4 regions of the Pseudomonas taetrolens genome follow, and region 3 is predicted to be linked to each of the others. Evidence: riboswitches for the same ligand, from Rfam matches in the RefSeq annotation. Region 3 holds a riboswitch; each other region holds the start of a gene.
The links. A riboswitch is a leader RNA that binds a small molecule or an ion and turns the genes downstream of it on or off. The one in region 3 is predicted to bind cobalamin.
Positions count from the first base shown of each region.

Region 1: another riboswitch for cobalamin. It lies ahead of cobW (cobalamin biosynthesis protein CobW); the one in region 3 lies ahead of DQN55_RS10470 (CbtB domain-containing protein).
Region 2: another riboswitch for cobalamin. It lies ahead of cobO (cob(I)yrinic acid a,c-diamide adenosyltransferase); the one in region 3 lies ahead of DQN55_RS10470 (CbtB domain-containing protein).
Region 4: another riboswitch for cobalamin. It lies ahead of DQN55_RS11110 (ABC transporter substrate-binding protein); the one in region 3 lies ahead of DQN55_RS10470 (CbtB domain-containing protein).

Region 1 is NZ_LS483370.1:2,375,813-2,383,787, forward strand. It holds gene cobF (precorrin-6A synthase (deacetylating)) at 1-1, shown strand, start outside; gene DQN55_RS10890 (glycoside hydrolase family 5 protein) at 6-1,175, opposite strand; gene DQN55_RS10895 (glycosyltransferase) at 1,320-2,612, opposite strand; cobalamin riboswitch at 2,853-3,050, shown strand; gene cobW (cobalamin biosynthesis protein CobW) at 3,144-4,214, shown strand; gene cobN (cobaltochelatase subunit CobN) at 4,218-7,975, shown strand, end outside.
Region 2 is NZ_LS483370.1:1,181,448-1,189,422, reverse strand. It holds gene DQN55_RS05725 (cobyric acid synthase) at 1-624, opposite strand, end outside; gene cobD (threonine-phosphate decarboxylase CobD) at 621-1,625, opposite strand; gene cbiB (adenosylcobinamide-phosphate synthase CbiB) at 1,618-2,526, opposite strand; gene bluB (5,6-dimethylbenzimidazole synthase) at 2,523-3,173, opposite strand; gene DQN55_RS05705 (cobyrinate a,c-diamide synthase) at 3,170-4,483, opposite strand; gene cobO (cob(I)yrinic acid a,c-diamide adenosyltransferase) at 4,494-5,105, opposite strand; cobalamin riboswitch at 5,185-5,484, opposite strand; gene DQN55_RS05695 (PQQ-dependent sugar dehydrogenase) at 5,614-6,921, shown strand; gene DQN55_RS05690 (C40 family peptidase) at 7,006-7,545, opposite strand; gene DQN55_RS05685 (C40 family peptidase) at 7,690-7,975, opposite strand, start outside.
Region 3 is NZ_LS483370.1:2,274,214-2,282,188, reverse strand. It holds gene DQN55_RS10485 (CheR family methyltransferase) at 1-26, opposite strand, end outside; gene DQN55_RS10480 (response regulator) at 27-3,521, opposite strand; gene DQN55_RS10475 (response regulator) at 3,780-4,142, shown strand; cobalamin riboswitch at 4,195-4,408, shown strand; gene DQN55_RS10470 (CbtB domain-containing protein) at 4,502-4,693, shown strand; gene DQN55_RS10465 (CbtA family protein) at 4,705-5,406, shown strand; gene DQN55_RS10460 (cobalamin biosynthesis protein) at 5,403-5,816, shown strand; gene cobM (precorrin-4 C(11)-methyltransferase) at 5,893-6,639, shown strand; gene nfuA (Fe-S biogenesis protein NfuA) at 6,747-7,331, opposite strand; gene DQN55_RS10445 (fatty acid cis/trans isomerase) at 7,443-7,975, opposite strand, start outside.
Region 4 is NZ_LS483370.1:2,423,141-2,431,115, forward strand. It holds gene DQN55_RS11090 (OprD family porin) at 1-352, opposite strand, end outside; gene DQN55_RS11095 (pseudoazurin) at 349-789, opposite strand; gene DQN55_RS11100 (ABC transporter ATP-binding protein) at 812-1,603, opposite strand; gene DQN55_RS11105 (FecCD family ABC transporter permease) at 1,600-2,604, opposite strand; gene DQN55_RS11110 (ABC transporter substrate-binding protein) at 2,613-3,626, opposite strand; cobalamin riboswitch at 3,770-3,964, opposite strand; gene DQN55_RS11115 (acetyltransferase domain-containing protein) at 3,988-5,160, opposite strand; gene DQN55_RS11120 (OprD family porin) at 5,408-6,772, shown strand; gene DQN55_RS11125 (MFS transporter) at 6,865-7,975, shown strand, end outside.

The DNA of each region.
Region 1 (7,975 bases), 100 kb from region 3:
GCGCATTACTCGGCAGAGGATGCCGGACGTGCTGCCAACCGCGCACGGATGGGCTCGAACACACCGGTGGCCCGACGTGGCACAGGATCGGGTTGCCGGCGTTCGATGGCCTCCCAATAGGCCCAGGGCACCTTGGCTGTGCCCAGCTCGTAATCCATGCCATCCCAGGTGTCTTCGCGAAAGCTGTAGAAGGCCCAATGCAATCGGGTCTCGTCCAGCACACTGAGGACGTCTTCCAGGTACTGCCGGCAGTCCGGGAGCCTGCGCATGCAACCGAACTCGCCAACCACCAGCCGGTTGACGGGCAACCGGTGCTTTTCGGCCCATTGCACCGGCACCTGCAGATACGAGGCGACGCGTGCTTTGTTCCAAAGACGTTGCTTGCCTGCAAATTCGACTCTTCCGGGGTAGCGGTAAGGAATCGGACGGTTGATGTTGGGCGCACTGGTGGCGGCATAGGGTTCGTACATGTGCACGCTGTACAGCACGTGCGTATCGTCGAGCAGGCCGGGCCAGTATGCAAAGGCGTCAGCTGCGGCGTACCAGCCGGCATCGACCATGATCGGCGTGCGCGAATCCACCCGGCGAATCGCGCGGATGACCTGGTTATAGAAGGCCGGCAGGTTGCGTGCGGTCTGTTGGTGGCGGGCATACCAGGTGCGCATGGCCGCGGGCGACGCATGTTCCGGTAGCCGGGCCTGGCGTTCAGGTGCCGGCTCGTTCACCAGATTGTAGGCGGCCACGGCCGGGTGGTCCTTTAGGGCGCGGGCCAGATCCGTCCAAAATTGCGCCGATTGATCCCAATAGGTTTTGTCTTGCCACAGCCGGTCATCGAAACGGTCGCCGTTGTTTTGCCGCCAGCGCATGCCCGGCAGCGACAACGGCGTGACCACGACCTTGAGCCCCGCCGCCTGGGCCCGGTCCAGCGTGGCCTTGAGCGTTGCCAGATCCGCGGGCATCAGCCCGGTATAGCGGTCTGCCGTGCCCAGCAGGAAGTCGCGCTGCTGTGGTTGCCATTTGTCATAGGACAGTCGGACCCAGGTGGCGCCATAGCCTTTCAGGGCCTGGAAATAGTCCAGTGAAGGCGGCAGGCGATTGAAACTGTTGCCGCCGTGTTGCGGTGTGTTCCAGAAATCGATGGTTTCACCGGCCAGGGCGTTACTGTTCAGCAGCATCAGAGCGAGTGCTGACACCTGCAAGGTTCTAAGCATGACGTGACTCCTGAGAAGACGGTCCAGGGGTCGAACTTAGTCAGTTGCAGGTAAAGTGTCTGTCAGTCGCGTCCGAAACTTCAACGCTGGCCACGTGTTTGTGCAGGTTCAAACCGTACGGTTTTTGGCTTCGATCCATTGCGACATGTACTGCGTACTTTTGTGCTGGTGATGACGCAGCATGGCCCCGGTGAAGTTGTTGCGCCGGTGCTGCTCAAGGTGGGCGCGACAGGCTTCGATGCGTTGTACCAGTGCCGGACCATGAGTCGCTTGCAGGTAGCGCTCGGTCAACAGGGTCCGGCCGTGCTGCTGGGCCTGATGCCAGGCCTGGGGGTTTTGGTACAGCTCGACGGCGCGGGCTGCAATGGCGCCCGCGCTTTGCTCGATGGCACCGGCCCACGGCAGGTCGCCGTGCATGCCTTCAGCACCCACGGGGGTGGTGACATTGGGGGTGCCGCAGAGCATGGCGTCGGCGATCTTGCCTTTAATGCCCGCGCCAAAACGCAGGGGCGCCAGGCAGATTCGGGCGTTACTCATCACCGCCAGGGCGTCTTCGGCCCAGTTGAGGACATGAAAGCCTTGAGCCGGGTTATGCAGCGCGGTGGCTTTGGGCGGGGTATAGGCGCCATACACATGCAACTGCGCACCGGGCAGTTGCTGGCGGATCAGCGGCCAGATGCTGGTCTTCATCCACAGCACGGAGTCCCAGTTGGGGGCATGGCGGAAATTGCCGATGCTCAGAAAGTGCTGGCGCTGGTCATAGGGCACGAATGTTTCGGGGACGCTGTCAACCATCAGCGGACACCAGTGCAGCAGGGCCTTGGGCACCTGGAATTGCTCGGTCAGCAGCTCGATTTCGTATTCGGAAATCATCAGGTTCAGGTCACTGCGGTAGATCGCGGCAATTTCCCGTTGCGCCAGGTCAGTGCCGGCCATCTGCTCAAAGGTTTCGCCCCGGGCCGGGGCGAACAGACTACTGAAGTCGTCCTGGTCGGGGGTGTGCTTGAGCCGTGCCTTGAGCTGCTGCTGGCGGGCGTCGCGCAGGCTCTGCAAATCCGAGGTTTCCAGCACGCGCAAGGCGTTCGGGCAGTGCTTTTCGACGCGCCAGCCGAACTGCTCTTCCATCATGAAGCGGTCGAACAGGACGATGTCCGGCGCCAGTTCGCGAATGAACCCGTCAAAACTGCTGTTATTCAGCTCGATCGTGACTTCATCGATACCCAGCGCTGCCAAATCAGCCTTGTGTTCGCCAACCCCGGCCGGGCTGCTGAAGGTGATCTGCCAGCCGCACTGCAAAAAGCTCTCGATGATTTGCATCATGTGCCCGCCAGCGGCCGAAGAGCGCGGCTCGGGCCACACGTAACCGATAATCAGGACACGGGTAGGGCGAGTGGACGACATGAACAGATCCTTGAAGCGCTGAGGCTGAAAAAAAGCGGCAATTAAAACACATATGTACTACGGGTTTGTATGTGCTGTAGCCGCTGCCGCTGGCTGCGAGAGGGGGCACAGTCACTCGCTTCTTGAAGGCCCTTCGGCCCTTTTCGCCGTCTGCGGCAGCGGCTGCAAAGATCATGGGCAGCAGCGGTCGAGTGGCGTGAGGCCGCGTCCGCCACCCATTGACCTGTTACAAAGCACTGCGTAGCCTTGCGCGTTCGAGGTTCTTCGCGATGCGAAGCTAAGAAGGGAACGCGGTAAGCCGCGGCTGCCCCCGCAACTGTAAACGGTCAATTGCCCTGCCAGGCCACTGCTGAACCAGCGGGAAGGCGCAGGGCCGGTGTCAGCCCAGGTTGATGCCCAGCCGTAAGCCAGGAGACCTGCCTCGTGACAGATTCTTACTTCAACCGGGCGGGGTGATCCGGTGGCGAAGACTGACCGCGTGCACGTGCGGTCGTCGTCCCGTATGCCCGCCGCTTTGCCAAAGGGCATCCGATGAAAACACTGGCCAAAACCCCCGTCACCATCGTTACCGGTTTTCTCGGTTCGGGCAAAACTACCTTGCTGCGTCATATCCTCGATAACGCACAGGGCCGTCGCATTGCGATCATCGTCAATGAATTCGGCGAGCTGGGTATCGATGGCGAAATCCTCAAGCAATGCGCCATCGGTTGCACGGAAGAAGAAGCCAACGGTCGTGTCTACGAGCTGGCCAATGGCTGCTTGTGCTGCACCGTGCAGGAAGAGTTCTTTCCGGTAATGCGCGAGCTGGTGGCGCGCCGTGGCGATATCGATCATATCCTGATCGAAACTTCGGGCCTGGCCTTGCCCAAGCCGTTGGTTCAAGCCTTCCAGTGGCCGGAAATTCGCAGCGCCTGCACGGTGGATGCGGTGATCACCGTGGTCGACAGCCCGGCCGTTGCTGCCGGGACGTTCGCCGCGTTCCCGGATCAGGTCGATGCCCAGCGCAAGCTCGATCCCAACCTGGACCACGAATCGCCGCTGCATGAGCTGTTCGCTGACCAACTGGCCAGCGCCGACCTGGTGATTCTGAACAAAACCGACCTGATCAGCCCGGCCGACCTGGAAAAGGTTCGTGCTGAAGTCGCTGAAGAGCTGCCGCCAGCCGTGAAAGTTATCGAAGCCAGCAGCGGACGGCTGCCGCTGGACGTGCTGCTGGGCCTGGATGCCGGTTCGGAAGACCATATCGACGCCCGCCACAGTCACCACGACCATCACCACGATGGCGATGATGACCACGACGATCACGATCACGATGCGTTCGACTCGATTTCCATCGAACTGCCGCAGGCTGAAGAGCGCGCACTGATGCAGGCCCTGAGCCAATTGGTGGTCGCCCACGGCATTCTGCGGGTCAAAGGCTTTGCCGCCATTCCGGGCAAGTCGATGCGCTTGCTGATCCAGGGGGTGGGCACGCGTTTTGACAAGCACTTTGACCGCGCCTGGGCGCCAGACGAGCCGCGTACCACCAAACTGGTGCTGATCGGTCAAGACCTGGACGCGGCGTTGCTTGAGTCCACCTTGCGCACAGCGTTGAGTGCTTAAACCATGCATTTGCTCAGGACCCAGCCCGGTGGCTTTGTAGCGGACGACAATATTGCCGACCTCGGCCAGACCCCCGCCGAGCTGGTGATCCTGTGCAGCGGTGATTCAAGCCTGGCACTGCTCGCAGACGCTGCGCAGCAGTTGCCTGAAGATTATCCAAGCCTGCGTCTGGCCAACCCGATGCAGGTGCAAAACCATGGCTCGGTCGACTTGTATGTCGATGAGGTGCTGCAGCACGCCAAAGTGATTGTGCTGTCGTTGCATGGCGGTATTGGCTACTGGCGTTACGGCATCGAACGGTTGGTGCAGTTGGCCGAGCGCGGAGTGACGCTGATCCTGGTGCCGGGCGACGATCGTCCCGACCCGGAGCTCAGCGCCCTGAGTACGGTGCCGGCCGAGCACGCCGAGCGGCTCTGGCACTTTTTACGCCAGGGCGGACGACACAACGCGCTGCAACTCTATCGGTGCCTGGCCAGCCAATGGCTGGGCCGGGATTATCCGTGGGAGGAGCCGCGCACGTTGCCGCGTACGGCGATTTATCATCCGGTACACACCAGCCCTGGGCTCCAGGACTGGCAGGCCGACTGGCACGCCGGGCAACCCGTGGCAGCACTGCTGTTTTATCGCTCGCACTTGCAAGCAGCCAACACCGCTTTTGTCGATGTGTTTTGCCAGCGTTTACTGGCAGCCGGGCTCAATCCCTTGCCGATTGCCGTGGCCAGCCTGAAAGAACCGGGTTGTCTGAACATGGTTCAGGATGTGCTCGACGAGGTCGAGGCCGGGGTGATTCTGAACACCACCGGGTTTGCCCAGTCGAGCCCCGAAGCGCCGCATCTTCGACCGTTTCGACGCAATATCCCGGTGATCCAGGCGATCTGCGCCCAGGACAATCAGCCCGGCTGGGAAGCCAGCGAGCAGGGCCTGGGGCCCCGTGACCTGGCCATGCACATTGCCTTGCCCGAGCTGGATGGCCGGATCATCAGCCGCCCGATCAGCTTCAAGGACCTGGCATGGCGCAGCGAACGCAGCCAGTCGGATGTGGTGTGCTACCGCGCCCACCCCGAACGCATGGACTTTGTCGCTGAGCTGGCACACCGCTGGATCGAGCTGGCCCGCCTCCCGAACCCGCAAAAGCGCATCGCCCTGATTCTGGCCAACTACCCGACCCGCGATGGTCGAATTGGCAATGGCGTGGGACTCGACACCCCGGCAGCCGCGCTGAATATCCTGCGGGCCTTGCAGGCGGAGGGTTATCCGCTGGACGCGGAGTTGCCCGAAACCGGCACGGCGCTGATTCAAGCCTTGTTGGGCGGCGTCAGTAATGACCTGGATACCCTGGATCTGCGGCCTTGCCAGCAAAGCCTGGCCCTGGATGACTACTGGGCGATGTTTCAGCGCTTGCCCGAAGTCAATCGCCAGGCGGTGCTTGAGCGCTGGGGCGGACCGGAAAACGATCCGATGTTCCGCAATGGTCGCCTGATGATCGCCGGTTTGCGCTTTGGCCTGACCTTTGTCGGCATTCAGCCGGCCCGCGGCTATCAGGTCGATGCCAGCGCGGTGTACCACGACCCGGACCTCGTGCCGCCACACGCCTATCTGGCGTTCTACTTCTGGCTGCGCAACACCTATGGCGCCCACGCCGTGGTGCACGTCGGCAAGCACGGCAATCTGGAATGGCTGCCCGGCAAGGGCGTCGGGCTGTCGGAGCATTGCTGGCCTGACGCCATTCTCGGCCCGATGCCCAACGTGTATCCGTTTATCGTCAACGATCCGGGCGAGGGCGCTCAGGCCAAACGCCGCACACAGGCGGTGATCATCGACCATTTGATGCCACCGCTGACCCGTGCCGAAACCTATGGCCCGCTGCGCGATCTGGAGTTGCTGGCCGACGAATATTACGAAGCGCAATTGCTTGATCCGCGTCGAGCGCAGGAGCTGCAACGGGACATTCTCAAACTGGTGCGCGAAACCCGTATCGACCGTGAGTTGCAGTTGGATGAGTCGCTGGGCAGTGACGCAGATGCAGCCATTTGGCTGCCTCGCCTGGACACTTACTTGTGCGACCTCAAAGAGTCGCAAATCCGCGACGGCCTGCATATTTTCGGCGAATCGCCAGCCGGGCGCTTGCGCATCGATACGTTGCAGGCCTTGTTGCGAATTCCCCGTGGCGACGGGCGCGGCGCCCAATCGAGTGTCTTGCGGGCGCTGGCCAACGCGTTCGAGCTGTGTTTCGACCCGCTGGACTGTGCGCTGGCCGAGCCTTGGACGGCGCACCAGCCCCGTGAACTGCAGCGGCTCAACGACGAAGTGTGGCGCACCGCCGGCGATACCCGTGAACGCCTGGAGTTGTATGCCGCACAGCTGATTGAACAGGCCCTGAACGGAACGCTGTGTTTGCCCGAGAGCGAACAATGGGCCGATGTGCGGGCCATTTTTGCCGAACTGCTGGCCGGTGTGGCACCGCGACTGGATGCTTGCGGCCCGGCTGAAATGCAAGGTTTGCTGGATGCCCTGAGCGGGCGGTTTGTACCTGCCGGGCCCAGCGGTGCGCCGAGTCGCGGGCGGCTTGACGTACTGCCGACCGGGCGCAATTTCTTCTCGGTAGATGTGCGCAACCTGCCCACCACCACTGCCTGGCGCATCGGTTTTCAGTCGGCCACCCTGATCCTTGAGCGGCACTTGCAAGATCACGGCGAGCATTTGCTTCAGCTGGGCTTGTCGGTGTGGGGAACCGCAACCATGCGCACCGGCGGCGATGATATCGCGCAGGCCATGGCGCTGATGGGCGTGCGCCCGGTGTGGGCCACGGGCAGTCAGCGGGTGGATGACTTCGAAATCCTTCCGGTCAGCCTGCTGGATCGCCCTCGGGTTGACGTCACGCTACGGGTTTCGGGGTTCTTCCGCGATGCCTTTGCCAACCTGATCCGCCTGTTTGATGCGGCGGTACAGGCCGTGGCAGCGCTGGATGAACCGGACGAACTGAATCCACTGGCCGCCAAGGTACGCAGTGAGCGCGAGCAACTGGAACGTGAAGGGCTGACACCCGAGGCCGCGGCGCGGCAGGCGGGTTGGCGTGTGTTCGGGGCCAAACCCGGCGCCTATGGCGCAGGCGTGCAAGGCGCGATTGACGGGCGTTTGTGGGAAAGCCGTGATGATCTGGCCGAGGTGTACCTCAACTGGGGCGGTTATGCCTATGGCGCTGCCGATGAAGGCACCGCGGCCCGTGGCCAGTTCGCCCGGCGCTTGAGCCAGGTGCAGGCGGTGGTGCAGAACCAGGACAACCGCGAACACGATGTGCTCGACTCCAATGATTACTATCAATTCCAGGGTGGCATGCTGGCGGCTGTCGAAAGCCTCAGTGGCCAGCAAGCCGCAAGCTATCATGGTGACCATAGCCAGCCGGACCTGCCGAAAATCCGTACGCTCAAGGAAGAACTGAACCGGGTCATACGCTCCCGGGCAGCCAATCCGAAGTGGATCGAAGGGGTCAAGCGCCATGGTTATAAAGGCGCGTTCGAAATGGCCGCGACCCTCGACAACCTGTTCGCGTTCGATGCGACCACCCAGTTGATCGACGACCATCAATACGCCTTGCTGGCTGATGCCTATGTGCTGGATCCGGACACCCGCGAGTTTGTCCGCGAGCATAACCCGCATGCCCTGCGCGACATGACCGAACGCCTGCTTGAAGCTCAGCAGCGCGGGTTGTGGAGCGAGCCGGGCGAATACCGCGAAGCGCTGGAAAACCTGCTGCTGGACAT
Region 2 (7,975 bases), 1.1 Mb from region 3:
AAGACCAGGCTGCAGCAAAGCGATATCACCGCGAAAACGGTTGATGATGAAACCCTTGACCCGTGCCTGCTCGGTGTCGGACAGCAGCTCGAGGGTGCCGACCAAATGAGCGAACACTCCGCCGCGATTGATATCGGCGATCAACACCACCGGGCAATCCACCGCCTCGGCAAAGCCCATGTTTGCGATGTCTCCAGCCCGCAAATTGATTTCGGCTGGAGAACCCGCGCCTTCAACCATGACCACCGGATAGCCGGCACTCAGCCGTTGATGCGAAGCCAGTACCGCCTGCATGGCGATGGCCTTGTAGTCGTGATAGGCGACAGCGTTCATGCTGGTGACGGCTCGCCCATGGATAATCACCTGGGCGCCGGTGTCGCTATTGGGCTTGAGCAGCACCGGATTCATATCGGTGTGCGGCGCCAGCCCCGCGGCTTGGGCTTGCACGGCCTGAGCCCGGCCAATCTCACCGCCCTCGGCGGTCACGGCACTGTTGAGCGCCATGTTCTGCGGTTTGAAAGGCACCACGCCCACACCCTGGCGAGTCAACCAACGGCACAGGGCTGTGACCAGCGTGCTTTTACCGGCATCGGACGTGGTGCCTTGCACCATTAACGTGCTCATGGGTTTTCCTTGGTACAGGCCTCGGTGTACGCGGACAAGGCCTGCTCCAGCCGCAACCAGTCAGCGTCGTCGGCAGGCAGGCCAAAACGCACGCTGCTGTTGTGGGCAAACAGGCGCAGCAGGATGCCACGCTGCGCCATAAAGTCGTAAAGACGCTCGGCGTAGGGCGTGGCCAGCCACTGAAACAACGCGCAGCCTCCCTGGGGCGACAAGCCGTGCAGCGTCAACAGCGCCGCCAATCGTTCGCTGGCCAACTCGCTGCGTTCACGCTGGCGAACATGGGCTTCGGTGTCGACCAGACACGCTTGGCCGACAATCCGCGTCGGCCCGCTCACTGCCCAGGGACCGACTTGCTCGGCCAACAATTTGAGCAGTTTGAGTTCAGCCAGCACAAAGCCCAATCGAACCCCCGCCAAACCAAAGAACTTGCCAAACGAGCGCAACACGATCAGCCCGGCGCGGTGACTTTGCGCGGCCAGGCTCAACGCAGGCGTGTTGTCCATGAACGCTTCATCCACCACCAGCCAGCCACCCCGCTGTGCCAGCCGTGCATGCCAGGTCAGCAACTGCTCAGGCGTCAGACTCAGCCCTGTCGGGTTGTTGGGATTGACGACCACCAGCACATCCAGGCTGTCGAGGTAGAAGTCGACCTCTTGCTCAACCACTTCACGCACGATGTGCCCGTTGCGACGCCAGGCTTCAGCATGTTCGGCATAACACGGCGACAACACGCCGACCTTGCCGCCACGACGCAAACGAGGCAGCAACTGAATCGCGCACTGGGAGCCCGGCACCGGCAACACATTGGCGGCGCCGTAGTAGGTACAGGCCGCTTGTTCTAGCCCGTCATCGGTTTCCGGCAACCGCGCCCAGGCACGCTCGGGGATCACGGGAATCGCAAAAGGCCAGGGCGCCAGGCCGCTGGACAAGTCCAGCCATTGCGCCTCGGCGATGCCGTAGTGCAAGGACGCTTGGCGTAAACGTCCACCATGCTCAAGCATAGAATTCACTCCACATGCACAGGATCAAGAGCCACAGCCATACCCCTCGCTGCACCAGTTGCCAGCCACGGCCAATCGAGTCGGCATCGGCGGGCACGCCTTCACCCAGTTGCGCACGCTCATGCAGTTCACCGTGATAAATCGCCGAACCGCCCAATTCGACGCCCAAGGCACCGGCACCGGCCGCCATGACCGGCCCCGCATTGGGGCTGTCCCACTGCGGGGCCTGTTTGCGCCAGCACTTCAAGGCCAGGCGGGTTTTACCCAGTACGGCATAAGTCAGCGCCACCAACCGTGCAGGAATGTAGTTGAGCACATCGTCGATCCGGGCGGCGGCCCAGCCAAAACGCTCAAAGCGCTCATTGCGATATCCCCACATGGCGTCCAGCGTATTGCTCAGGCGATAGAGCACCACGCCCGGAGCACCGGCGACGACAAACCAGAAAATCGCGGCAAAGACCGCATCGCTGCCGTTTTCCAGTACGGACTCGGTCGCCGCGCGGGCGACTTCGGTGGAATCAAGTTCGCTGGTCTGACGGCTGACCAGATAACCGACCCGTGTACGTGCCTCCTCGAGATCATTGCTGCGCAAGGCTTCAGCCACGGGCTGCACATGTTCGCCCAGACTGCGCATTCCGAGCGCGCAGTACAACGCCAGGATATCTACCAGCCAGCCGATATAAGGCAGCCAGGACAGCGCAGTCGCCAGAATCGTCAGCGGAATGACCGTCAGCACCCAGGCGGTAACGCCATGACTGCGCCAGCCACGGCCGCCGGAATTGAAACGCTGCTCAACGCGACCGGCCATGCGGCCGAACGCGACCAGCGGATGCCAGCGCTTGGGCTCACCGAACAGCGCATCCAGCGCCACCCCGGCCACGCACAGCAACGCCACACTCATGGACTCACTCCCCAATAATTCTCATACACCAGCTCACTCAGCGGACGCGCGCGCGCCCACCCTTCCAACACCAGCATCGGCGCCGGATAAAAGGCCTCTACCGGCCCCAGACACAATACCGCCAAGGGCTTGGCACCCGCTGGCAACCCCAGTAAATCAGCCAGCGCCCGCGGCTCGAACAATGACACCCAGCCCATGCCCAGCCCTTCGACGCGAGCGGCCAGCCACAGGTTCTGGATCGCGCAGGACAACGAGGCCATGTCCATTTCGGGCAGGGTACGGCGACCGAATATGTGTTTTTCCCGGTCATCCATCAACGCGGCCACCAAAACCTCGGCACAGTCGTTGATCCCTTCGACCTTCAGGGTCATGAACTCATCGGAACGCTCGCCCAGCGCTTCAGCAGTACGCACCCGCTCCTCCTCCACCAGGGCCTGGACCTTGCCGCGCAACTCACGGTCGGTGATGCGGATAAAGCGCCACGGCTGCATCAGCCCCACACTCGGGGCCTGATGCGCCGCCTCCAGCAGGCGCGCCAACAACTCAGGCGCTACCGTGCCACCACTGAAGTGACGCATGTCACGCCGCTCGGCGATGGCCCGGTAAACCGCTGCACGCTCTTGGGGACTAAACGCGTTGTCGCTCATGGCACCTTCACGGCGCAGGGTGCGAACAGCGCAGCAATGGCCTGGGGGTTGGACGGAAAGTAAAAATGCACATAAGAAGCCGTCATTCGACCTTCGCGATAGACCGCTTCGGCCCCACGCCCACCGTTGGGACTAAGTCCGCGGGCGATGGGTTGCAACTCCGTATTGGTCAGCGAATGATGATAGGTATGACCGCGCAACAGCCCTTCAGGCATTTCCACGGCCTGCAAGGCCAACGCGGCCAGACGCTTTTGCATCGTTGCTTCGCCCGCCAGCAGCCCGACCAGCTCGGCACGCTGGCCGTCGGTATCGGTCAGGGCATCCAGCAGATACAGCATGCCACCGCACTCGGCCAGCAAGGGCTTGCCGGCGTCATGGTGTGCACGAATCGCGGCCAGCATCGAGCGGTTGCGTGACAGCTCAACGTGATGCAGTTCGGGATAACCGCCGGGCAAATACAGGCTGTCAGCTTCTGGCAACTGCGTGTCGCGAATCGGTGAGAAAAATACCAGCTCAGCGCCCATTTCCCGCAACAACGCCAGACTCGCACCGTAGGTGAAGGCAAAGGCCTCATCGCGAGCCACGGCAATGCGCACGCCGGCCAGCAATGGCTCGACCACCACCGGTTCAGGGGCTGCAAACTCGACCGCAGGCGGCAGCGCTACCTCGCAGGTGCTGGCCAGTGCATTGGCTGCCGCGTCGAGACGGGCATCAAGGTCATTCAGCTCACTGGCCTGGACCAGCCCCAGATGCCGGCTCGGCAGCTCAATCCCGGTTTCGCGGGACAGCGCGCCGTACCAGCGCAAGCCTTCGGTCAGGCTGCCTTCCAGCAACTGCGCATGGCGTACGGTTCCCACCCGATTGGCCAGTACTCCGGCAAACGGCAGGTCCGGCTGATAGCGCGCCAGGCCCAATGCCAGCGCGCCGAACGTCTGGGCCATGGCGGTGCCATCAATGACGCCCAGTACCGGAACCCCGAAATGCCGCGCCAGGTCGGCGCTGGAGGGTGTGCCATCAAACAAGCCCATCACACCTTCAATCAGGATCAGGTCCGCCTCTGCGGCAGCTTCCCATAGCAAGCGGCGACTTTCATCGGCACCCACCATCCACAAATCCACCTGATACACCGGCGCACCACTGGCGCGCTCCAGGATCATGGGGTCGAGAAAATCCGGGCCACATTTAAACACCCGCACCTTGCGCCCCTGATTGCGGTGCAATCGGGCCAAGGCGGCTGTAACAGTGGTCTTGCCCTGACCGGAAGCCGGTGCGGCAATCAATACCGCCGGGCAATGACGCGACTCTCTCATGCTGAAACACTCACAGTTCGATGCCTTTCTGAGCTTTGATACCGGCCTGGAAGGCATGCTTGATCACACCCATTTCAGTCACGGTATCAGCCAGATCAATCAATTCGGGTTTGGCGCCGCGCCCGGTGACCAGCACATGCTGCATCGGCGGACGGGCCTGCAGGTCAGCCAGCACCTGCTCAAGGTCGAGATAGCCATGCTTGAGGGCGATGTTCAGCTCATCCAGTACCAACAGGCCGATGGCGGGGTCACGCAGCATCTCGCGGGACACTTCCCAGGCCGCTTCGGCAGCCGCGATGTCACGCTGACGGTCCTGGGTTTCCCAGGTAAAACCTTCGCCCATCACGTGATAGCGCACCTGCTCCGGGAAACGGCGAAAGAACAGCTCTTCACCGGTGCTGTTGCGCCCCTTGATGAACTGCACCACACCACACTGCATACCGTGGCCCATGGCCCGGGCCAACATGCCAAATGCCGAGCTGCTTTTGCCTTTGCCATTGCCGGTCAACACCAGCAGCAGCCCGCACTCGTTCGGCGAGCTGGCAATGCGCTCATCCATGACGGCTTTTTTGCGCAGCATGCGCGCCTGGTGACGTTCGTCGCGTTCGGGGGATTCGTTCATGGCAGCTCTCCGTTGGGGCTGAATTAAGCAAACGGGAGGCGGGGGGAATTCAACAACGACACACCATCGCCCGCCGCGAGTGTGCTGGATGGATCAGGCCGGTCTCCGGGCTCATGAGCGGACCATCCCCAGGGACAGCACCTGACACGCGCCTTCCCATGTACAAGACACAGTGGCGTCCGGAGCTGGCCAGGCCATTGCGACGCGTAATGCGTGTCAATGAAATAGCGGCAGACCCTGGCGTGGCATTGACTCATTTACCGTTGCGGGGGCAGCGCCGGGATCGTGACGTTTGAACCGCTCCAACACGTCCTCACCGGCTTCCCTGTTTCACTCTGTCGACCGTTTGCCACAGAGCACCTGAAACAAGCGGCAAAGGTTAGAGGGTTGGGGGTGGAGCGTCAATTAAAGGTGCGCTGCAATACGCCTGAATACGCACACAAACCTGAACCTTTGAGGCGCTATGCTTCTCTATAGATTAACCCGCCCGGACCTTATGGAGATTCACATGTTCAAGTGCCAGCACGCTGTTGTCATCGCACTTGCGGCAGGATTGGCCGCCTGCGGTGAAACCTCGACCTTGCAAGTGAGCGACGGCACTGGACCTTCGCCGAAACTGCCCGAACCCAACAAGACGCTGATACCCACCGTCAATATCGCGCCTGCTGTTGGCTGGGCGCCCGGAGCCACACCCATAGCCGCTCCCGGGACTAAAGTGGCAGCATTCGCCGAAGACCTTGACCACCCCCGTTGGCTCTATGTACTGCCCAACGGTGATGTACTGGTCGCCGAAACCAATGCCCCGCCCAAGCCGGACGACAGCAAGGGCATTCGTGGCTGGGTCATGGAAAAGGTCATGGGCCGGGCCGGGGCTGGCGTACCCAGTGCGAATCGCATCACGCTGTTACGAGATGCTGACCACGATGGCATTGCGGAAACCCGTAGCGTGTTTATCCAGAATTTGCACTCCCCCTTCGGCATGACCCTGGTCGGCAATGACCTGTACGTGGCGGATGCCGACAAGTTGCTGCGCTTTCACTACCAGGCTGGCGATAACATCCTCAACACCCAACCCACCAAAGTGGTGGATTTACCGGGCGGCCCACTTAACCACCACTGGACCAAAAACGTCATTGCAAGCCCGGATGGTAAAAAGCTGTATGTGACCGTCGGTTCGAACAGCAACGTGGGCGAAAACGGCATGGATCAAGAAGAGGGTCGCGCCGCCATCTGGGAAGTTGACCCGGCCACCGGCAGCCACCGTATTTTTGCCTCCGGCTTGCGCAATCCTAACGGCATGGCTTGGGAGCCAACGTCCGGCAAGCTCTGGACCGCTGTCAACGAACGCGACGAAATCGGCAGTGACCTGGTTCCTGACTACATCACCTCAGTGCAAGACGGTGGCTTCTATGGTTGGCCTTACAGCTATTACGGGCAGCACGTCGACGTTCGGGTCGAGCCGCAAAATCCGGCACTGGTGGCCAAAGCCATAGCACCGGATTACGCCCTCGGCCCGCACACGGCTTCTTTGGGCCTGAGCTTCGCTGAAGGCAGCACACTGCCCAACCTTACCGAGGGCGCATTTGTAGGCCAGCACGGCTCCTGGAACCGCAAGCCGCACAGTGGCTACAAAGTGATTTTCGTGCCCTTTGCAGACGGCAAACCCACAGGCATGCCGGTAGACGTGCTGACCGGCTTCCTCAATACGGATAAAAAAGCCATGGGCCGCCCGGTTGGCGTAGTGATAGATAAACAGGGTGACTTGCTGGTAGCCGATGATGTAGGCAACAAAATTTGGCGGGTGTCGGCACAATGAAACTGTAACCCTGTAGCCGCTGCCGCAGGCTGCGACACTGATCGCCGCCTCGCTTCGCTCCTCAGCGGCTACAGAGGTTCGATGTTACGGCAAACGTGCCAGATGCTGCTCGTTCGGCAGTACGCGTTTGGCGTTGAGATAGGCTTTTTGCCAATAGGCTTTGGACAGACTGTCCAGCTTGACCGTGCCGCCCGTAGCGGGTGCATGCACGAAGCGGCCTTCACCGACATAGATACCGGCATGACTGACCTGCGAGCCGCCGCTGGTGGCAAAGAACAGCAGATCGCCAGTTTGCAGCTTGTCTTTGCCGACATTCGGCGCACTCATCACAATCATTTCACGTGTCGAGCGCGGCAACGAAATACCCGCCGCGTCGTTGTAGACGTACTTGATCAAACCACTGCAATCGAAACCTGAATCCGGAGTATTGCCGCCCCAGCGATAAGGTGTGCCGACCAGACCCAAGGCACGAAACAATACGTCGGCGGCAACGGGCGAGAACTGTTCTGAGGGCGGCGCATACACCCGGGGCTTTTGGGCCACTGGCGTCGGAGGGGTATGGCTTGCGCAAGCACTGAGCAGTGCTGCTAAGGTAAGAAGAGCGACTCGGGCCATGGTCGACATAAACAGAATGTTCCTGATTCTGGATACGGCAACATGGGCCGCGAACCCTGAAACCGCGCAGAGGGGATCTGCACGGTTTCAAGAATTTAAGAATGCGACTGAATTCTAGCCCTTAGAGAGCAAACTTCAAGTAAGACTTTAACTTTACTTGCGGGCAACTACGCTTGTAGGTGCCATCGCCAAGGCCCGTTTGGCCTCCATAAAGGTCTTGCTCCAGTAGCTGTCACCCAACTTGTCAATTCGTACACCCCCGCTGCGACGGCTGCTGGAGTGAATGAACTGGTCATCGCCCAGGTAAATCCCGGCATGACTGACACGACCACGACCGTTGGTGCTGAAGAACAGCAAATCACCCGGCTTGAGGTTATTTCGTGCGACGAGCGGTGCGTCAACATTGATCATTTCCCGAGTGGATCGCGGCAATTTCATG
Region 3 (7,975 bases):
AACTCGATGTCTGTGCTTCGTTGCACTTATATACGTTCCATTTTCGGTAGCCACACCCGGATCAACGAAAACAACCGATCCAGATCAATGGGTTTTGCCAGGTAATCGTTAGTGCCTGCCTGCAGGCACCGCTCCTGGTCGTCCTTCATGGCCTTGGCCGTGACCGCAATGATCGGTAGCTTGCGCCAGCGCGGGTTCTTGCGGATTTCAATGGTGGCTTCATAGCCATCCATTTCCGGCATCATCACATCCATCAGCACCAGATCGATGTCCTCGACCTCGTTCAGCCGTTCAATGGCCTCACGGCCGTTGCGCCCGATCACGACAATCGCGCCCTTTTGCTCAAGGGCACTGGTGAGGGCGAAGATATTGCGAACGTCGTCGTCCACCAACAGAATCTTGCGCCCTTCAAACACCTTGTCGCGGCTGCGGGCGGTCTTGAGCATCGTTTGCCGCTCATGGGACAGCTGAGATTCGACTTTGTGCAGAAATAATGTCACTTCATCCAGCAAGCGCTCAGGCGAGCGGGCGCCCTTGATAATGATCGAGCGCGAGTACTTGCGCAGCTCGGCCTCTTCATCGCGGGTCAGGTTGCGCCCGGTATAGACGATCACCGGCGGGAACGAGCAGATGTCCTCGGTGGACATGCGCTTGAGCAAGTCATTGCCCAGCATGTCCGGCAACTTGAGGTCGATGATCATGCAGTCGTAAATATTCGTGCGCAGCAGTTCGAGTGCCTCATGGGCAAAGCCCACGGCGGTAATCTCGATGTCTTCATCGCCGATCAGGCGCGCAATGCTATCGCGCTGCAGGTCATCATCCTCGACCAGCAACACGCGTTTGACCTTCTGCGCAAGCTTGGCCTCGAGGCGTGCGAACACGGTTTTCAATTCTTCACGGGATGTCGGTTTGATTGCGTAACCGATGGCGCCCATGTGCATTGCGGCTTCGATGCGGTCTTCCACCGAGATCACGTGCACCGGGATGTGCCGGGTGGGGGCCAATGCCTTGAGCCGCTGCAACACGGTCAGGCCGGATTGGTCCGGCAGGCGCATGTCGAGCAGAATGGCATCAGGCAGGAATTGCGCCGCGAGGTTGAAACCTTCGTCCGCCCCATGGGCCACCAGGCAGTGATATCCCAGTTCATGCGCCAGATCGAAGAGGATGTGCGCAAAGTTGGGCTCATCTTCGATCACCAGAATGCAACGCGTGGCGAACGGGGCCTTTTCCCGGTCATCCATGAATCGCGGTATCTCGACCACCGGCACGGCTATCGGCGCAGGCACGGGCCTTGGCATCACCGGAGCCACCCGCACCGGCGCACTGAGCGGAATCGGTGGCTGTTGGTCATCGTGCTCAACGAATTGTTCAGGCAACACCAGGGTAAACGTACTGCCCTGCCCCGGCTCGCTGACAACGCTGATGTTCCCACCGAGCAAGTTCGCCAGATCACGGGAAATCGACAACCCCAGGCCAGTACCGCCATAGCGCCGGTTGGTGGTGCCATCCGCCTGACGGAAGGCCTCGAAGATGCTTTCCTGTTGCTCTGGAGCGATGCCGATACCCGAGTCGCGCACGGCAAAGACAATGCCGTGGCCCGGCTGGCTCGCTACGGTCAGGCTGACCTGACCTTTCTCGGTGAATTTGATCGCATTCGACAGCAGGTTTTTCAGGATCTGCTCCAGTCGCTGGCTGTCGGTATAAATCATCGCCGGCGTGCCGGGCTGCAACTCAACCCGCAAGTTCAGGGATTTGTCCGCGGCCAGCGGCTCGAACATACCGCGCAGACCTTCCACCACCCGTGCCACACCGGTATTTTCGGGGCGGACTTCGAGCTTGCCCGCTTCCACTTTGGAAATATCCAGGATGTCGTTGATCAGGTTGAGCAAGTCATTACCGGCGGAGTAGATCGATTCGGAAAACTTGACCTGCTCGGGCGAAAGGTTGCCCTGCGGGTTTTCCGACAGGAGTTTGGCCAGGATCAATGAGCTATTGAGCGGCGTCCTCAGCTCGTGAGACATGTTGGCCAGGAATTCGGACTTGTACTTGCTGGAGCGCAGCAACTCGTCGGCCCGCTCCTCGAGCTGGATCTGGGCCCGATTCAGTTCATTGTTCTTCTGGTCCATCGCATCACGCTGACCGGCCAGCGCAAGTGCCTGGTCTGCCAGTTGCTCGTTGGTCTGTTCCAGCTCTGCCTGCTGGGTTTCGAGGTGGGTCTGCGACTCCTTGAGGATGCGCGACTGCTCTTCCAGCTCTTCATTGGCGGTCTTGAGCTCTTCCTGCTGCACTTGCAGCTCTTCATTCAACTGCTGGGTCTCGGCCAGCACTTCCTGCAGGCGCTGGCGATAGCGCGCGGCTTCGATGGACATGCCGATATTGTCGGCAATCAACTCGAACAGTTCGATATCGCGCTGAACCAGCGGCCGCAGAAAACCCAGTTCGACAACCCCGTTAACCCGGTCATCGTCACTGGTCGGCACGATAATCACGCTACCCGGCGTGCCTTCGCCCAGCCCTGAACTGACCTTGAAATAATCCGCCGGAACATTGTCCAGACGGATCAGTTGATCCTGTTGCGCGGCCTGACCGACCAGGCCTTCATCGTTATGGATCAACTGGTCCCGGGCTTCCTGCTCCCTGGAAAACCCGTAGCTGGCCACACGCTTCAGACCGCCATGGTCTTCACGCACATAAATGGCGCCGACCACCGCGCCCAGGTACTGGGCGCAAAACTGCAGAATGTTGCGCCCCAGCATGTTGAGGGTCAGGCGGCCCAGCACCTGTTCCGCCAGTTCGGTTTGCCCGTTACGCAGCCAGCCCTGATGCTCCAGGCGTTTGGCCGTCTGCAGCTGCGACGCCAACGTCGCGCTGTAACTGCTTGATAGATTGAGCAAATCACGGCGACCAATGTAGGCGAGAAGACCACTGACACCCAGGACAAAGATCAAATACAGACCGATGCTGATAAACGTCGTGCGGCTCACGTCCGTGCTGCGCGCCACACGCAACTGCTGCTCCATCGCAATGAAGTTGTCGAATTCCTTACGCACCTGATCACTCAGTTGCTTGCCGCGCCCGGCCTGAACGGCAGCGCTGTAGTCACCGTGATTACGGCGCATGTCAATCATCGACTGGGCGTACTCACTCCAGTCCAACTGCAAGGTTTCCAGGCGCTTGAGGCGATCGACCTGCTGCGGGTTATCACTGACCATGTTTTGCAGAGTCAGCAGTTGAGCCTTGATTTGCGGTTTGGCCACTTCATACGGGTCAAGGAAATGCTCATCACCGGTAATCAGATAACCGCGCATGCCGGTTTCCAGATCGACTGCCAGTCTGACGGCCTCATTGGCATTGCTGATCACCCGGTCGGTGTGCTCGAGCCACTGCATCACGGTCAACAAGTAGCTGATCATCGCCACAAACAGCACGGCGCTAAGCACGCCCACACCCAAGGGCAAACCGACGTTGCGACTCAGGAGCTTGCGGAAGCTTTTCTCATCAACTGCTGCAGGTGATTTCATTTTTTCTGGCCCGTGGACAGTCATAAAAAACCGCAAGTTTGCCGGATAACCCCCGGTACAAGCTATTTTCTTACGCGAAATCGCTAAATTTCTTACATAAATCTGCCTACACCTATCGCTAAGCGCTATTCTGGCAGAACTTGTACAGACGTAATTTTTGTACAGGCGCGGATACATGTCCGGGCTACATCTTGGCACTGCCTGCCAGCACTCCCTGGCCCCTTCACCCGCGCTCAATATTTTCTTGGGGTAACCACTATGCCTGCAACACCCTCCACCATCCTGGTGGTCGAAGACGACGACATCGTGCGCATGCTGATTGTCGACGTACTACAAGAGCTGGGTTTCAGCGTGCTTGAGGCTGACGGCAGCGCGCGGGCAATTGAATTGCTTGAAGATACAAATCAGCGTATTGATCTGCTGATGACCGACGTCGGACTACCAGGCATGGACGGTCGGGCGCTGGCACAAAAAGCCCGTGAGCTGCGCCAGTCACTGCCCATCCTGTTTGCCAGTGGCTACGCGGATACCGTTGAGGTTGAGGAAGGCATGGCGATAATTGGCAAACCGTTCTCGATTGATCAGTTACGGGACAAGGTCAAAAGCATGCTGGGGATCTGACCCGGCTTTTTGCAGGCCATGGCGAATTGACGGTGGCTTGCCGCTGTGCTCTCCTACACATCTTGTATCAGGTGCCCTTCACTGGGTGAAACGGGAAACCGGTGCGTCAGGCGTTAATCGCCCTGACAAGTCCGGCGCTGCCCCCGCAACGGTAAGCGAGAGAAACATCTAATCCACTGTGCTCAGGCATGGGAAGGTGATGTTGCAGGCTCAGATGGCATGAGCCCCTCGCAAGCCCGGAGACCGGCCTGGTCACGTAAATAACAAACCCGCGGTGGGCGGGCGCTGTTGAACCCTGCGAGCTTCGTTCGCGGGTTTGTTGCGCTCTGATGCCCGCTGCCTGACCCGAGGCCAGCGCCATGTCCATCAGCACCCGCCACACGCACTCAGCCACCGCCGCCACGTCCACCCGTAGCCAGCGCCTTGCCGTCGCCATCGGTGCCACGGTGCTGGGAGCTTTCCTCGTCTACTTTGCAGGCTTCTCGCATATCGAGGCCGTTCACAACGCAGCGCATGACACCCGTCACAGCGCGGCCTTTCCGTGCCATTGAGACTGCCTGCCATGATCAAGCGTATTGCTCAAACCGCCGGGTTCACCGGCTTGCTGGCCGCGTTGTTGCTGACGGTGCTGCAAAGCCTGTGGGTCTCCCCGCTGATTCTCCAGGCAGAAACCTACGAAACACCGGCTGCCAGCGAAGTACATGAACATGCAAACAGCAGCGTAGCCGGCCATGCCCACGACGCTGAAGCCTGGGAACCGGAAGATGGCTGGCAGCGCGTGCTGTCGACCACAGGTGGCAATCTGGTGGTTGCGGTGGGTTTTGCCCTGATGCTCGCCGGCCTGTACACCTTGCGCAGACCCACGCGCACCTCTCAGGGTTTGCTCTGGGGCCTGGCCGGTTATGCCACGTTCTGCCTGGCGCCAACCCTGGGCCTACCACCCGAGTTGCCAGGCACGGCGGCGGCTGACTTGCTGCAACGGCAGATCTGGTGGATCACTACGGCCGCCTCGACCGCTGTCGGCATTGCACTGCTGGCCTTTGGCAAACATTGGGCGTTGAAGCTACTGGCGGTGGCCATCGTGCTGGTACCCCACGTCTTTGGCGCGCCTCAACCGCTGGTGCATTCCAGTCTGGCCCCGCAAGAACTGGAATCACAGTTCAAGATCGCCTCGCAATTGACCAACCTGGCGTTCTGGCTGGCCCTGGGTGTTATCAGCACCTGGTTGTTCCGGCGTAATCCGCAGGATCAATACCCGGCATGATGAGGCCCGCCTCGGCGCCCGTCCTGGTGATGGGCCTAGGCTGCCGCCAGGGTTGCAGTGCTGATGATTTATGGGCACTGATCGAAGCGTCACTCAGGGAGGCCGGGATTGCCCTGAGCGCGATCTGCGGCCTGGCCAGTATCGAACACAAACGCGGGGAGCCGGGGCTGATCGAGCTGGAGGCACGGCTCGCCTTGCCATTGACCTTGTTCAATGCCGAGCGGCTAGCGCCTTATGCATCACAGCTCAGCCAGCGCTCGGCCATTGCATTCGAGCAAACCGGTTGCTTTGGCGTTGCGGAAAGTTCAGCCCTGGCGCTGGCCGGGCAACTGGCTGGCACCCCGGCACGCCTGTTGATCACCCGCAAGCATTCGCCGGTGGCAACCTTTGCATTGGCCTGCGCCGGGTAAAAACCGGGATAATCCCCTGCCTCACTATGAGCGTTGTTCAAGAACAGCTCTATCTCGACCTTTTCCAGAGACTGCCATGACTGTTTATTTCATCGGTGCCGGGCCCGGCGATCCAGAGCTGATTACCGTCAAGGGCCAGCGCCTGATCCGCAGCTGCCCGGTGATCATTTACGCGGGCTCGCTGGTGCCGGCCGCAGTACTTGAAGGCCATCAGGCTGAACAGGTGATCAATAGCGCCGAGTTGCACCTTGAGCAAATCATCGCCCTGATCAAGGCCGCAGACGCCAAGGGCCAGGATGTAGCCCGGGTACACTCCGGCGATCCTTCGCTGTATGGCGCGATTGGCGAGCAGATTCGCTGCCTGCGTGAGCTGGGTATCGCCTTCGAGATCATTCCCGGGGTCACCGCCACCGCCGCCTGCGCCGCGATACTCGGCGCAGAATTGACTCTTCCGGATATCTCGCAGACTGTGATCCTGACCCGCTACGCGGAAAAAACCGTGATGCCGGCAGGCGAAGAACTGGCCAGCCTGGCACAGCACAAGGCAACCATGGCGATTCATCTGGGGGTGAAGAACCTTGAGGCGATCGTCGCCGAACTGACGCCACACTACGGCAGCGACTGCCCGATTGCCGTCATCCACCGTGCCAGCTGGCCCGATCAGGACTGGGTACAAGGCACTCTGGTAGACATTCTGGCGAAGGTTCAAGCCAAGGGTTTCAAACGTACAGCGTTGATTCTGGTGGGACGGGTACTGGCCAACGACAGCTTCTCGGCTTCTTCGCTGTACCGCGCAGGCCATGCGCATCTGTACCGGCCCTGAATCACCCCACACGACACAGCCGCCCTGTGTCGTGGGCATAAAAAAACGGTGCTCACGGGGCACCGTTTTTTCATCTGCCTTGCAGCGAACACCCTGTTACCGATGACTCAGTAGTAGGCGTTTTCTTTCTGCGAGTGGTCGGTCACATCACGTACACCCTTGAGCTCCGGGACTCGCTCAAGCAGGGTACGCTCGATGCCTTCACGCAGGGTAACGTCCGCCTGGCCGCAGCCCTGGCAACCGCCACCGAACTTGAGCACCGCAATACCGTCTTCAACCACTTCGATCAGGCTGACCTGACCGCCGTGACTGGCCAGGCCCGGGTTGATCTCGGTTTGCAGGTAGTAGTTGATGCGCTCGTTGATCGGGCTGTCGGCATTGACCATCGGCACTTTGGCGTTTGGTGCCTTGATGGTCAGCTGGCCACCCATGCGATCGGTGGCGTAATCCACCACGGCATCGTCAAGGAACGGTTCGCTGAACGAATCGATCCAGGCCGTAAAGGTTTTCAGGCCAATGGCCGTATCTTCAGGTTTGACTTCAGCCGGCTTGCAGTAGGCAATACAGGTTTCAGCGTACTGGGTGCCGGGCTGGGTGATAAAGACGCGGATGCCGATGCCCGGGGTGTTCTGCTTGGACAGCAGATCAGCCAGGTAATCGTGGGCGGCGTCGGTAATCGTTATGGCGCTCATGGAATCTCCTCGCAGACATGGGGCGCAGTTTACGCCAATCGGCGCGCCTGACAAAGTCCTAGTATTTTTGTCAGGAAAGCAGCACCCCAGGTATTCAAAATAACCGGGCCTTTACAGGTTCTCGTAGCGGTTCATGTCCAGCACGCCCGCCTCGACCGGGTCGGTTTCATTAATGTACTCGCCAATATCATGGAAGTACTGCCAGAACTGCGGGTGGCTGCGGCGAACGCCCCAGCGCTCGACGATGGCGTCGAAGCTTGCCTGATCACGGGATTTCTCCATCGCCTCAACGAACGCTTCAACCTCTGCCGCCGGAATGTTGAACATGAAGTTCGGGTAACTGCTGAGCACGCCCGGATACAGGGTCAAGGTGTCCAGCCCGGGTTGCAGACGGTACTCCTCGCCCATCATGAAGGCCACGTTGGTGTGCGCCCGATTGCGCAGCGCGCTGTAAAACATCCGTTTGCCGCTGGCACCTTCGACCCTCAACATGCTCGCTTCAGGCATGCGGTTGATCACTGCCAGCCCGGCCGCAGGACGTGATGCCAGACGGCTCAGGGCCTGCTCGGCGTACTGGAACTCCTGATCAATGCCCGGGCGAGAACAATACGCTCCCGTGCAACGGTTGATCGGATCGGGACGCG
Region 4 (7,975 bases), 150 kb from region 3:
GCGCTTTGCCGGCCCGGCCACCACCGCTGTCCAGCTTGAGCCCGAGGTAGGCGTGGGCATCGACGCCTGCCCCGATCAAGCCCTGGGTAAAACCCGACTGCCAGGTGCCCATCAGGCCGTAGGCCCATTCTTCGGCGGCGTCATTGCGCTCTGAGCGAGGCTTGTAAGCATTGCGTGCAGCACCGTTACGGTCGCCGTGGCGATATTTACGACTGTCGTAGACCGTGCGATTGAGCACGCTCCAGGTGCTGTCTTCGATAAAACCGTTGGCGCTGGACTGGTCGGAGTCGGCCATGACCATCGGGCTGACAAGAGCAATCAACAGCGCGGAACGGCTGGCAACGGCAGTCATTTCGCGACCTGGCGGGACTGAAGGGCAAGGTTCAGGCGATCCAGCGTACGCTTGGGCAGCGTGGCAGGCAACACAGGGGCTGTCGCTGAAGGTGCGCCGACCTGGATCAACATCACCATGCCCATTGCCAGGTGTGGAATGCACTGGATGCCGTAGAGGCCCGGGACGGCAAAGGTCTGCTCTGTCTCCTGGTTGATCTGGCCCTTGAACGCCTGTGCGCCTTCAGGCAGCACGTCCGGCAGGCTGGCGGCGTTGTGACCGCTCTGGGTCGGGATGAATTTGACCGTATCACCGGGGGCAATCTGCAGGTAGTCCGGCTCATACACCATGCCCGCGTGAGCACTGCGGGTGAGCATCTTGACTTCATGGACTTGTCCGAGCGCAGACGAGCAAAGAACGGCCGAGGCCAGTAATAGTGTCAGAGAAGAAATTCGCATGTGTCGCCATCCATAAAAACGATCAAGAGGAACGAAATCGCAGAATCTGCGCACCGTCAAAAGGGTCGGTCAGGTAATGCGCCTGCACGCCGAACGTGGTCAGCAACCGCTGTGGCGTCAGCACGGCCAGTGGTTCGCCCAGGGCCACCAGCCGGCCCCGGTCGAGGATTGCCAGTCGATCACAGCTCAATGCCTGATTGAGGTCATGCAACGCAATCAATGTGGTAACCGGCAGGGCCTGGACGCCTTTGAGAATGGCCAACTGATGCTGGATATCCAGGTGGTTGGCGGGTTCATCCAGCAACAGGATTTGTGGACGCTGGGCCAGTGCCCGGGCGATATGTACACGCTGGCGCTCGCCCCCCGAGAGGCTGCCCCAGGTGCGACTGCGCAAATGTGTGGCATCCACATCACTCAGTGCTTGCTGCACAATGGCATCGTCATTGCGCGACCACGGGCTCAGCGCCGAGAGCCAGGGCGTGCGGCCCAGGGCAACCGCGTCGAAGACACTGATCGAATCATGGGTGTCGGCCTGTTGCTCAACCACCGCGAGCATTTGCGCAATGCTGCGTCGGGACAGATGCTTGAACGATTGCCCCTGCATCTGGACGCTGCCGTGGCTGGCCGCACGCAAACCGGCCAGCAACTTGAGCAGGGTGGACTTGCCCGCACCGTTCGGCCCGACGATTCCCAGCGTCTCGCCGCGCCGGACATTCAGGTCGATGCCGTGCAGCAGTTCAACATCTCGAACCCGGTACCCCAGGTTTCGGCAACTCAGCACAGCTTCACCAACCAGGGACGCGATGGCATTCATCGGGCAGGCCTCCGGCCAATCAGGATCAAGGCAAATACCGGGGCGCCCACCAGTGCCGTCACCACGCCAACCGGAATCACCTGACCCTTGATCAGGGTGCGCGACAGGATATCGGCGGCGATCAGGAACAAAGCCCCGCCCAGGGCGCTGGCAGGCAGCAAACGCGCGTGGCCGGTACCCAGCAACAGTCTGGCGGCATGGGGGATGACCAGCCCGACAAAACCAATCGAGCCGACGATCGAAACCATCACGGCGGCGACCAATGCCGCACAGCTGATCAACGTGAACTGCACCCGCCGTACCGGGATGCCCAGCGAAGCCGCGGAGTCCGCACCGAAGGTGAAGGCATCCAGTGCACGTCGGTGCCACAGGCAAACCGCCAGGCCGAACAGCGCGACAGGCACCGCCAGCCCTACGGAGGGCCAACGCACGCCACTGAGATTGCCCAGCAGCCAGAACATGATGCCGCGGGCCTGTTCGGCGCTAGCCGATTTGGTAATCAAGAAGGCGGTGATGGCATTGAACAGCTGTGAGGCTGCAATACCCGCGAGAATGATCTGCCCGGTGCCGCTGGCCGGCCCGCTGACACGGGCCAGCAATATCACCAGGCCGAAGGCGGCGAGGGCACCGGCAAAGGCCCCCACAGACAGCGAGATCGCCCCGGCCCCCAAACCCAGCAGCGCCACCAGCACCGCGCCGGTCGAAGCCCCGGCGGAGATACCCAACAGATAAGGATCGGCCAGCGGATTACGCAGCAACGACTGCAGGATCACCCCGCACGTGGCGAGGCCCGCACCGCAGGCCGCAGCCACCAGTGCCCGGGTCAGCCGGTAGTTCCAGACGATGCCTTCGTCAATCGGGTCCAGCACATGCCCGGCGCTCCACAGCTTGTTGGCCAGCACCTGCAAGACCACACGCGGCTCAATGGCGGTTTCACCGATGGCGACACCGGCGAGCAGCATGCACAACAGCGTAGCGCCGGCCAACAGGGTGTGGATCAGCCGTGCCGTCATTTCGGCAGGTCGAAGCGGTTGATCGCTGTCGCGAGCGTTTCAAGGCCGTCGAACATCCGCAGGCTGGCCTGCATGGCGTGGGCGTCGAGGATAATGATGCGGTTGTGTCGGACCGCATCCATGTTGCGGGTCACAGGGTCGGTACGCAGGAATTCGAGTTTCTTCTGGTAATCATCAGCCGGGAAGCGACGGCGATCCATGCGCGCAATGATCAGGAACGTAGGGTTGGCCTTGGCGATGGTTTCCCAGCCTACGGTTGGCCATTCTTCGTCGGACGCCACGACATTGCGTACCCCCAGGGTGTTGAGCATGAAATCGGGGATGCCTTTGCGGCCGGCAACATAGGGGTCGATGTCCAGGTCGGCACTGGAAAACCAGAACAGCGCGCTGGTGTGCTTGAGGGCGTCACGGTTCAGCGCTGCGGTCGACGTTGCCACACGAGCCTTGAGTTCCGCATTGAGCTGTTCGCCCCGGGCCTGGACATCAAAGATTTCGGCCAGCTGGTTGATGCTCTTGTAGACCGTATCAAGCGTGAAGGGCTGCAAGCGGGTGCCATCGGCGCCCACCAGGTTGTCTTTGCCCTCACAGTCGGAAGGCATCAGGTAGGTGGGGATATTCAGTTCCTGAAATTGCTCACGAGTACCCACCACACCCTGCGGGCCCACCATCCATTCCAGTTGCGCCGTCACCAGTTCCGGGCGCTTGCCGATCACGGCCTCAAAGCTCGGGTCGTTATCAGCCAGGCGTTCAACCTTGTCGTTCTGGGCCTTGTACTTCGGCAGTACATCGTTGAACCACAGTGAAGTGCCGACCAGTTTGTCACCCAGGCCCAGGGCATAGAACATTTCGCTGTCGGCCTGGCCGATGGTCACGATCCGGCTCGGTGCGTGCTGAAAGGTGAGGGGAGTACCGCAGTTTTCGACTGTCAGGGGGTAATGCGTCGGGGCTGCTTGGGCGAGAGCGGATAAACCCAGACCGCTGATGAGGGTGACAAGGCGAGGCAACAGCATGATGCAATCTCCATTTGATCGTACACAGAACAGGGGGGTGTACAGCCTGGAAACACATCATCGAGCACTGCAACGAAGGCAGTGCAAGGCCGGTCACCGAAGTGCCACGCAGCAAGGATGTCCTCCCCGGACACCCCGCCGGTTAGTTTTTGTGTTCGCCGGCAGGTCTCCTGACTGATGCGTCATCGCCTGGCTCCAGCCTTCCCGGGGGTTATCCCAGTGGCAATCAAGGAGCAGGCTCAGCACCTACAGTTGCGGGGGCAGTTCCGGTTGATGCTCTGCGAGCACCTCGGATTCCCTTTTAATCCCATGCGGGGACCGGCGGCGGCATGTTAAACGAACACACAGCCGGGTGTCCGCATCAGAAGTATTTCAGCCATTGGATATCCCGGCGGCGGGCCTTCAGTCCGGCAAACCAGCGCACCGGCACATACAGCGCAGCCGCCAGTAACACCGAGGTCAGCCAGACCGGCCCGATGCTGTCAAAGCCGAAATAGTCGCCATGGTTGAGCCCGAACAGCGCAACACTCGCCAGGTACAGCAACTTGAGCACATACAGGTGCAACAAATAGAAGAACATCGGCGCGGCGCCAAATACCGCCAGGATGCTTATCCACTTGCGTTGCCCGGCGCGTTCAAAACCCAGCAACAGCAGCAGGCCCACGCCCAGCGTCAGGGCAAGGAACAGCAAGGACGGCGGGTATTTAGTGATGTTGAAAAAGCTCATCAGGGTCTGGATGGCATGGGCATGGGTGAACCACTGCGCCTCGCCGTAACCATTGAGCAGGCGCAAGGCGACAAAGCCCGACAGCGCACCTGCAGCGGCGAGCAATAAACAGCGCTGGCGGGTGGTTGCACTGGCAGCCCGGGCAAACCAGGGCCCCATGCAATACCCCAAGGCAATCACGCCGATCCATGGCAATACCGGATAGGACGTGCGCAGGCGCAAGCTGTCCGAAAATTCGATCCAGCCACGGTCATGCAGTATCGCCCACGGCACATGCATCACTGATCCGGGTGCAAAGTGCAGGCTGTCCAGCAGGTTATGCCCGGCAATGATTGCAACCCCCAGTACCAGCAGCAACGGTCGCGGCAGCCACACCAGCGCAGCCAGGGCGATCATGCTGATGCCAATCGCCCAGATCACTTGCAGGTAGATCACCGTCGGCGGGAACTGGAAGGTCCAGGCAAAATTGACCAGGGTGAATTCCAGCACGACCAGGAACAGGCCCCGCTTGAACAGAAACGCCGATACATCGCGTTTGCCCTGATATTTTTCGCCGTACAAAAATGCCGAAAGCCCAGTGAGCAGCACGAATACCGGTGCGCAAAGGTGCGCAAGCGTGCGGCTGAAAAACAGAGAAGGATCGGTGGCGTCGATGCTCATCGGATCGACCACCTGACGGTGCAGAAAGAAGGTTTCGCGCACATGGTCCAGCAACATGAAGATGATCACCAAACCCCGCAGGGCATCAATGGACAACAGGCGCTGGCTGGCTGGAGGAGCGGCGGAAGCGTGGAGAACGGAAGTCATGGAAGGATCGCTGGCAGAGGGCATTTAACAGTATTTCGTTATCTTATAACGTTTCTATTCTTCAGCGCCAGAGGCTGAACGCGGTAAATGAGCTGGTGGTGTGCGAGGCGCAGATCTCGTTAACAGAACGCTTCGCAGGAAATGGATATCGATCTGCAGGATTCGGCTATTCCCCATAAATCCGTCTCCCTAGTCTGACTAAGGCTGAAAAAGCAGTTTCGACAATAAAAATAAGAGTAACGATGCCATGCGAGAAGTAGACGTTCATGCGGTCCGCTGTACCCCTCGTTTTGCCGATTTCTGGCCAGCACTCAGGAATGACTGCACACACCGCCAGACGACAGCTCTCGCACCACAATCAAGGCGCGGACGTGCCGAAAAAATCAACATAGCAGGCGCTTCACTGGTACTGGCCATCAGCTTTCCGGCACAGGCCGATTTTGTGGAGGACAGTCATCTAAGCCTCGGCCTGCGCAATTTCTATCTGGACCGCGACTTCAAGCAGAATGATGCCCCCAAATCCCGGGTGGGCAGCTGGAGCCAGGGCTTCGATCTGGTATTCAGGTCCGGGTTCACCGAAGGACCGGTGCAGTGGGGGCTGGATGCTTCCGGTCAGTATGCCTACCGCCTGGATGGTGGCGGCGGACGAGGCCCGGATGCCGTCCTGCCTTACGACGACAGCAAGGGCCGACCGGTAACCGATTACGGTCGAGCCGGCGTGACCGGCAAGCTCAGGTTCGCCAACACCGAGGTCCGTGTCGGTGAGCATCGACCCACGCTGCCGGTGGCATACACCGACGACTCCCGGCAGTTGGTCACCACCTATGAAGGCGCGACCCTGGAATCAAAGGACTGGGCCGGGTGGACACTCAATGCGGGGCGCTTCTGGAAAATAGCGACCCGCGAGTCCAGCAATCGCGAGGATATCTATCTGTTCGGCGATACACCGCAACAAAGCAGCGACGGACTCAACTTTGCCGGCGCCCGCTATGACTTCAGCCCGACACTCAACGCTACTTACTATATAGCCCAACTCGAAGACATCTATCGCCAGCACTATCTGGCTGCGGCCCACACCACCCAGTTTGGTGAGGGCTACAGCCTTAAAACCGATGTTCGCTATTACAACACCCGCGAGGAGGGCGCCAGGCTCTCCGGCGATTTCGACAACCAGGCGCTGGGCCTCATGACCGCTCTGCGCAAAGGCGCACATACCTTCACCGTCGGCTACCAGCACATGAGTGGTGACGACGCCTTTCCCTTGCTCAACGGCTATGCGCCGCAACCTTACCTGGTCAACTGGTCCGCCGTTGCCTTTTACAAGGCAGGCGAACGCTCATGGCAGTTGCGCTATGACTACGACTTCGTCGCCATGGGGGTGCCCGGGCTGAAGTTCATGACCCGTTACCTGCGCGGCACTGATATCGATCGCGGAGCAGGGCAGCAGAACAACATTGAGAGCGAGCGCAATATTTACCTCAACTACGTCGTGCAAAGCGGACCCTTGCAAGGGCTTGGCTTCGACGCACGCAACATCCAGGTCAAGTCCCGCTACGGCGCCGATTTCACTGAAAACCGCCTGATCACCACGTACACCTGGAAATTCTGGTGACCGTGGTGCCCGCCCGCCATGAAAAGAGGTCTGCTGCCCAGGCAAGCGCCTGAGCACGCAGATTCGACGATAAAAACAAGAGTAACGATGCCATGCGAGCAATAGACGTTCACCCAATCATTGATAACGCACGCTTCAGCCGATTCCACTGGACGGTCGTAGCCCTCTGCGCACTGCTGCTGATCTTCGACGGTTATGACCTTTTCATTTTCGGCGTAGTACTGCCGGCAATCATGCAGGAATGGGGGCTGACCCCTTTGCAGGCGGGGGCCCTGGGCAGTTATGCGCTGTTTGGCATGATGTTCGGTGCGCTGACATTCGGCACGCTGGCGGACAAGATAGGCCGCAAGAAAGGTATCGCCATTTGCTTCACGCTGTTTTCGGCGGCGACCCTGGTCAACGGTTTCGCCAGCAACCCCACCGAATTCGGCATTTGCCGATTCATTGCCGGCCTGGGGTGCGGAGGATTAATGCCTAATGCGGTGGCATTGATGAGTGAATATGCCCCAAAACGCCTGCGCAGCACCCTGGTGGCCGTGATGTTCAGTGGCTACTCGCTGGGTGGCATGCTCGCGGCGGGTGTAGGGATTTACATGCTGCCAACGTTCGGCTGGCAATCCATGTTTTTTGCCGCCGCCGTCCCCTTGCTGCTCCTGCCGCTGATTCTCTGGTGGCTGCCTGAGTCGGTCGGCTTTCTGGTGCGTGAAGGGCAGACTGCCAAGGCCAGGCTGATCCTCGACAGGATCGATCCAATGCTGGCGCTGGATGCAACCGACACGCTGCACATGGCCGACACCAAAGGCCGCGGGGTGGCCGTACTGGAACTGTTCCGCGACGGTCGCGCAACCCGCACACTGTGCCTGTGGGTCGCATTCTTTTGCTGTCTGCTGATGGTGTACGCCCTGAGCTCCTGGCTGCCGAAACTGATGGCCAGCGCGGGATACAGCCTGGGCTCGAGTCTGTCGTTTCTGCTGGTACTGAATTTCGGCGGCATGGCCGGCGCGATTCTGGGCGGCTGGCTGGGTGACCGCTTGAATCTGGGCAAGGTTATGGGCGTGTTCTTCATTGCCGCGGCGCTGTCCATCAGCCTGCTGGGCTTCAAAAGTGCACCGGTGGTGCTGTACCTGCTGATCTTCGTCGCGGGCGCTACCACCATCGGTACCCAGATCCTGCTCTATGCCGGTACGGCTCAGTTCTACGGTC